One region of the Streptomyces sp. NPDC002754 genome, then DNA from elsewhere that is predicted to be linked to it. Evidence: predicted binding sites of a transcription regulator. Region 1 holds the regulator's gene; the other holds the start of a gene.

What was found. The regulator HspR, encoded in region 1, represses chaperone genes until heat shock. The targets are predictions, from matches to a motif close to TTGAGNNNNNNNNNCTCAA.
Region 2: a site for HspR is predicted at 1,890-1,908, ahead of lon (endopeptidase La). Genes of this name have one in related genera too.

What each region holds. Positions count from the first base shown of each region.
Region 1 is NZ_JBSFVM010000002.1:144,286-147,693, reverse strand. Features, by position in the region: gene ACWD2L_RS07985 (sugar ABC transporter substrate-binding protein) at 1-1,049, opposite strand, end outside; gene ACWD2L_RS07980 (GNAT family N-acetyltransferase) at 1,267-1,788, opposite strand; gene ACWD2L_RS07975 (heat shock protein transcriptional repressor HspR) at 1,860-2,351, opposite strand; gene dnaJ (molecular chaperone DnaJ) at 2,357-3,408, opposite strand, start outside.
Region 2 is NZ_JBSFVM010000010.1:205,115-208,522, reverse strand. Features, by position in the region: gene lon (endopeptidase La) at 1-1,867, opposite strand, end outside; gene ACWD2L_RS22175 (spermidine synthase family protein) at 2,128-2,829, shown strand; gene ACWD2L_RS22170 (response regulator transcription factor) at 2,923-3,408, shown strand, end outside.

The sequences.
Region 1 (3,408 bases):
TTGACGAGGGTGCTCTTGATGTTGCCCTTGGTGAGCGCGACGACGCTGACGCTCGCCGTCCTGATCTGCTTGGTCGTCGGGCTGTCGGTGCGGTCCATCGCCAGCGCCTCGAACTCGATGTCGCGCCCCTGCGAGATCCGCACGGCCATCTCGGCGGCGGTCTGCGCCTCGTCCGGGTACGGCTTGTAGACGCTCATGTACTGCTCGCCGTCCAGGATCCGCTGCACGGCGGCGAGTTCGGCGTCCTGCCCGGTGATCGGCGGCATCTCGCGGACGCCGGCCTCCTTCAGGGCGGCGATCACGCCTTCGGTCATCCCGTCGTTGGCGACGTACACGCCCGCGATGTCGTCCGCACCGAGCGCGTTGATGGCCTGCTCCATGTTGGCCTTGGCGTTGGACGCCTTCCAGCCCGCGGTGTCGTACGACTTCGCGACGGTCACGGCGTTGCCCAGCTCGGCGCGGGCGGCGCTCTTGAACTGCGCGGCGTTGGGGTCGTCGGGCGAGCCGTTGATCATCACGACCTTGTCGCGCTTGGTGGCCTTGGCCCCGCCGAGCGCGGAGACCAGCGCCTTCCCCTGGGTCTGGCCGACGAGCTCGTTGTCGAAGCCGACGTAGGCGTCCACGGGCCCCTGGGCGAGCCGGTCGTACGCGATGACGTGGATGCCCGCGTCCTTGGCCTTGCGCACGGCCGGGGCGATGTTCTCGGCGTCCACGGCGTCGACGACGATCGTGTCGACCTTGGCGTCGATCATCTGCTGCAGCTGCTTGCGCTGGAGGGCGGCGTTCTGCTTGGCATTGGCGTAGACCAGCTGCCCCTTGCCGCCGGTCAGCTTCGCCACCTGACGCTGGAAGATGGGGTGGTCGAACTTCTCGTAGCGCGTGGCCCCCTTCTCCGGGAGAAGCAGGCCGATCTTGACGTCGTTCCCCTTGGTGACGGACGCGCTGGGCTCGTTGTCGCCGCCCGGCAGCACGCCGCCACAGGCCGAGAGCGAGACGACCAGGACGGATGCGGCGCCGGCCATGGCGGCGCAACGCATACGCGTGTTCATGTGCGGATACCTCCCTGACGTGGCCGCAACGGTGCGGCCGAGGTGGCTCGAAGCCAACTCGCCCGCCCGGGGACCGTCAAGAGGTGAAGCCACACCGCAATGAAAACGGGTCCATTAGTTCTTCACATGAAGCCGAAGACGGCGAATACCGGACACCTCCGCGAGGCATCCACGAGCTTCACAGGAATCTCACAGCCCTTGGGTCCCTCATGCCTGCTCACGCCTCGAACTCCGTCAGGTCGATCGCGTACAGCCGGCAGCCCGCCACTTCGCCGGGCAGCGGCGCCATCCCCAGCTTGTGGAGAACCTTCTCCGAGGACGTGTCGTCCTCCGTCGTCACCGCGACGACCCGGTCGATGCCCCGGTCCTGAACGGCGAACTCCAGCGTGGCCTGCGCCGCCTCCGAGGCGTACCCCTGGCCCCAGAACACGCGGCCGAGCCGCCACTGGATCGCGATCTGTCCCGCCACCTGCCGCGGGACCTCCGGCACGTACAGGCCGACGGCGCCCACCAGTTCGCCGGAGCCGAGGAGTTCCACGGCGAAGACCCCGAAGCCCTCGTCGTCCCACTCCTCCTCCCAGCGCTCGATGTCCTCGAAGGTCCCGTCGAGGGAGCGCGGGGCCCGGTCGCCGACGCGGCGCATCACGGCGGGGTCGGCCTGGATCTCGGCGAGCGGGGCGAGGTCGTCGTCCGGCTGCCAGCGGCGCAGGAGGAGGCGGGGGGTGCGGATCTCGGTCATGACACCATCCTGCGGCATCCGAAAGGGCCCCGGAGACAACGCCTCCGGGGCCCTTCACGCATGAGTGCGGACTACTGCTCGGACGACCGCTTCGGCCGCCACACCACGAGCGCGCTCGTCTGCTGGACCTCCTGGTACGGGACCAGGTCCCGGCGATACGAGGCGTGCACCGCCGCCTCGCGCTGCTGGATCGCGGAGGCCGCGCCCTCCACCGCAGCGGAGAGCTCGGCGACACGGGACTGCAGCGCGGCGACCTGGTTCTCCAGCTCGATGATGCGCTTGATGCCTGCCAGGTTGATGCCCTCGGCCTGCGACAAGTGCTGCACCGTGCGGAGCAGGTCGATGTCGCGGGCCGAGTAGCGCCGACCGCGCCCGGCCGTGCGGTCGGGCGAGACCAGGCCGAGGCGGTCGTACTGGCGCAGGGTCTGTGGGTGCAGGCCGGACAGCTGTGCCGCCACCGAGATGACGTACACCGGCGTCTCGTCGGTCAGTGGCGGGGGGTACCCCCTGGACGCAGTCCTTGGGGGAGGGTTGCTGCGCCGACGACCCCGCTGCCCGTCCATCACACTCACGCTCCCTTCGCGGCCTTGAACAGTTCTGCCCGCACGTCGATGTCCTCAGTCGCCTTGCGGTACGACTCGAGGGCGCTGCGGGCGTCCTCCGAAAGGTCCTTGGGGACGTCCACCTCGACCGTCACCAGGAGATCGCCGCGCGTGCCGTCCTTGCGGACGGCACCCTTGCCGCGGGCCCGCATCGTCCGCCCGTTCGGCGTGCCCGTGGGCAGCTTCAGGGTGACGGCGGGACCGCCGAGCGTGGGCACCTTGACCTCGGCGCCGAGCGCCGCCTCGGTGAACGTCACCGGGACGGTGACCGTGAGGTTGTCGCCCTTGCGGCCGAAGACCGGGTGGGCGTCGACGTGCACGACGACGTACAGATCGCCCGCCGGGCCGCCCCGTTCACCGGGAGCGCCCTTGCCGCGGAGCCGGATGCGCTGGCCGTCGGAGACCCCCGCGGGGATCCTGACCTGCATGGTGCGGGAGGACTTCGCCCGCCCGCTGCCCTTGCAGACCTCGCACGGCGTCTCGGCGATCAGGCCGCGGCCCTTGCAGTCCACGCACGGGTCGGTGAGCGAGAAGCCGCCACCGCCGCCCCGCGAGACCTGTCCGGTGCCGACGCACGTCGGGCACACGCGCGGTGTGCCGTTCGCATCGCCGGTGCCGGAGCACGCCTTGCAGGGGGCCTGCGACGACATGCGCAGCGGGACCGTGGCCCCGTCCACCGCCTCGGTGAAGCTGAGCGTCACCTCGGACTCGATGTCCTGGCCCCGGCGCGGCTGCGTACGCGTACCCGCGCCCGCACCGCCCCGGTTGAACAGTCCACCGAACACATCGCCGATGCCGCCGCCGAAGCCGCCCTGACCCGCCTGGCCCTGGGCGCCGCCTCCGAAGAGGTCGCCCAGGTCGAAGTTGAACGAGCCGTTGCCGCCGGCGCCGCCGGGTCCCGGTCGGAACCCGCCGCTGCCGAACAGGGCGCGCGCCTCGTCGTACTCCTTGCGCTTCTTGGGGTCCCCGAGGATGTCGTTCGCCTCGGAGATCTCCTTGAAGCGCTCCTCCGCCTTGT
Region 2 (3,408 bases), on a different contig from region 1:
CCGCCCCGGTGACCGCGAGCCCCGTCGCCACGCCCGGCACGGACGTGCGCCGCTCGGCAGGATCCTGCGCCGACTCGGGCACGTGGTGCGGCCGCCCGATCAACCCACGCAGGTCACTCTCGCCAACCGTGAACGGCAGCTCCCGCTCACCCAGTTCGTGCTGCGCGGCCACCTTCCGCAGCACGCGCGTCACGGACCGCTCCAGGTTGCGTACGCCCGCCTCCCGCGTGTACTCACCGGCGAGCTTGCGCAGCGCGTCGTCGTCGATGGTGACCTCGTCGGCCGCGAGCCCCGCGCGGTCCAGCTGGCGCGGCATCAGGTGGTCGCGGGCGATGACGACCTTCTCGTCCTCGGTGTAGCCGTCGAGCCGGACCAGCTCCATACGGTCGAGGAGCGCCTCAGGAATGGCTTCCAGGACGTTCGCCGTCGCGAGGAACACGACATCGCTCAGGTCGAGTTCGACTTCCAGGTAGTGGTCCCTGAAGGTGTGGTTCTGCGCCGGGTCGAGCACTTCGAGCAGCGCCGCGGCTGGGTCGCCGCGGAAGTCGGAGCCCACCTTGTCGACCTCGTCGAGGAGGACCACCGGGTTCATCGACCCGGCCTCCTTGATGGCGCGCACGATGCGGCCGGGCAGCGCACCCACGTACGTACGCCGGTGGCCGCGGATCTCGGCCTCGTCCCGTACGCCGCCGAGGGCGACGCGGACGAACTTTCGGCCCATCGCGTGCGCGACGGACTCGCCGAGCGAGGTCTTGCCGACGCCGGGCGGACCGACGAGCGCGAGCACGGCGCCGCCACGCCGCCCGCCGACCACGCCGAGGCCGCGGTCCGCGCGGCGCTTGCGCACGGCCAGGTACTCGGTGATCCGCTCCTTCACGTCGTCCAGACCCGCATGCTCGGCGTCGAGGACGGTGCGGGCGCCCTGGATGTCGTACTCGTCCTCGGTCCGCTCGTTCCACGGAAGTTCGAGGACGGTGTCCAGCCAGGTGCGGATCCAGGAGCCCTCGGGCGACTGGTCGCTCGCCCGCTCCAGCTTCTCGACCTCCTTGAGCGCGGCCTCACGCACCGGCTCCGGGAGGTCGGCGGCCTCCACGCGCGTCCGGTAGTCGTCGGACTCCTCGCCGTCGTCCTTCTCTCCGTTCATCTCGCGCAGTTCCTTGCGGACGGCGTCGAGCTGGCGCCGCAGCAGGAACTCTCGCTGCTGCTTGTCGACGCCTTCCTGGACGTCCTTGGCGATGGACTCGGCGACGTCCTGCTCGGCGAGGTGGTCGCGCAGGTGCCCGGTCGCGAGCTTCAGGCGCTCCACCGGGTCGGCCGTTTCGAGCAGCTCGACCTTCTGGGCGGTGGTGAGGAACGGGGAGTAACCGGAGTTGTCGGCGAGCGCGGACACGTCGTCGATGGCCTGGACGCGGTCCACGACCTGCCAGGCGCCGCGCTTCTTCAGCCAGTTCGTGGCGAGCGCCTTGTACTCCTTGACGAGTTCGGTCACCGCACCCGGCAGCGGGTCGGGTACCTCCTCTTCCACGGTCAGGCCCTCCACCCACAGGGCGGCGCCGGGCCCGGTCGTGCCGGCGCCGATGCGCACGCGGCCGACGCCGCGGATCAGGGCGCCGGGGTCGCCGTCGGCGAGGCGGCCGACCTGCTCGACGGTGCCGAGCACGCCGGTGTTCGCGTACGTCCCGTCGACGCGTGGAACAAGCAGCACCTTCGGCTTGCTCGGTCCAGTACGCGCGGCGGCCTGTGCGGCCTCCACCGCGGCTCGTACGTCGGTGTCGCTGAGGTCCAGGGGCACCACCATTCCGGGCAGCACGACCTCGTCGTCGAGCGGCAGCACGGGCAGGGTGAGCGGTGTGGACGTCGATGCCATGATCTCCCCTTTGGCAGTCAAGTTGAGTTACATGGACTCAATGCTCGGCGGCGCCGAGATGTTCCGGCAGGAGCGTTCGCTGTCAGCGATCGCGACTGGGAGCGGTCGACCGGCCCCACGCCACGGGGCTCCGCCCCGGACCCCGCGCCTCAATCGCCGGCGGGGCTTGAATGAGTCACCCTCTGTGACGCGTGCCATGTGAGACGTGAGCCACAGAAACTCCCCGCGGGCCGCCCACCTCGTCGGCCACAATGGCGGTCATGACGACCCTGCACGACCCCGCTCCACCCGTCGTCCTCGATCGCCGCGAAGGCCCCTTCGGTGAGGTGGTCCTGCGCCGTCACGGCGACCTGCTCCAGATCATCGCCAACGGCACGTTTTTGATGGACACCTCCGACGGCCGCTCCGAACGGCGCCTCGTCGACTCGGCGCTCTCGGCCCGAGCCGCCCGAGCCGCCCCCGACGCCCGCGAGAAGCCGCACGTCCTCATCGGCGGCCTCGGCGTCGGCTTCTCCCTCGCGCACGCGGCCGCCGACCCGCGCTGGGGCGGCATCACGGTCGTCGAGCGGGAGCCCGCGATCATCGACTGGCATCGGAACGGCCCGCTGCGCGAGCTCTCCGCCGAGGCCCTCGCCGACCCCCGTACGGAAATCGTCGAGGCCGACCTCGTACGGCATCTGCACACGGCCACGGACACCTACGACGCGCTCTGCCTCGACATCGACAACGGTCCCGACTGGACCGTCACCGAGGACAACCACACCCTTTACGGACCCTCCGGCCTGGCCGCCTGCAAGGACCGACTCGACCCGGGTGGTGTTCTCGCCGTATGGTCCGCACAGCCGTCAGCAAATTTCGAAGAAACCTTGCGGAATGCCGGATTCCAGGCGGTGCGCACCGAAGAGATCCCGGTTGTCCGGGGCGTCCCTGACGTGGTGCACCTCGCACTGAGGCCCACGTAGCCGACCGGCGGTAACTCCCCGTACGCTGACGTCCGAAACCCGATCATTCAAGCGTCAAGCGCGTCACGACGGCGCGCACTCAGGGGCGGGGCGATGGAGCAGACACACACCTCCCACAACACCACCACGACGACTCAGGGAGCCCAGCGACGGGTCCTTGTCGTCGAGGACGATCCGACCATCGTCGATGCCATCGCCGCCCGACTGCGCGCCGAGGGATTCCTCGTGCAAACCGCGCAGGACGGTCCGGCGGCGGTGGACACGGCCGAGGCCTGGCAGCCCGACCTGCTGATCCTTGACATCATGCTGCCCGGGTTCGACGGGCTCGAAGTCTGCCGGCGCGTTCAGGCCCAGCGGCCTGTGCCGGTCATGATGCTCACGGCGCGCGACGATGAGACGGACATGTTGGTGGGGCTCGGCGTCGGTGCCGACGACTACATGACCAAACCGTTCTCCATGCGGGAACTGGCGGCGCGCGTGCACGTGCTACTGCGCCGTGTCGAGCGGGCGGCGCTCGCGGCCACGACGCCGCGCAGCGGCATCCTGCGGCTCGGCGAGCTGGAGGTCGACCACGCGCAG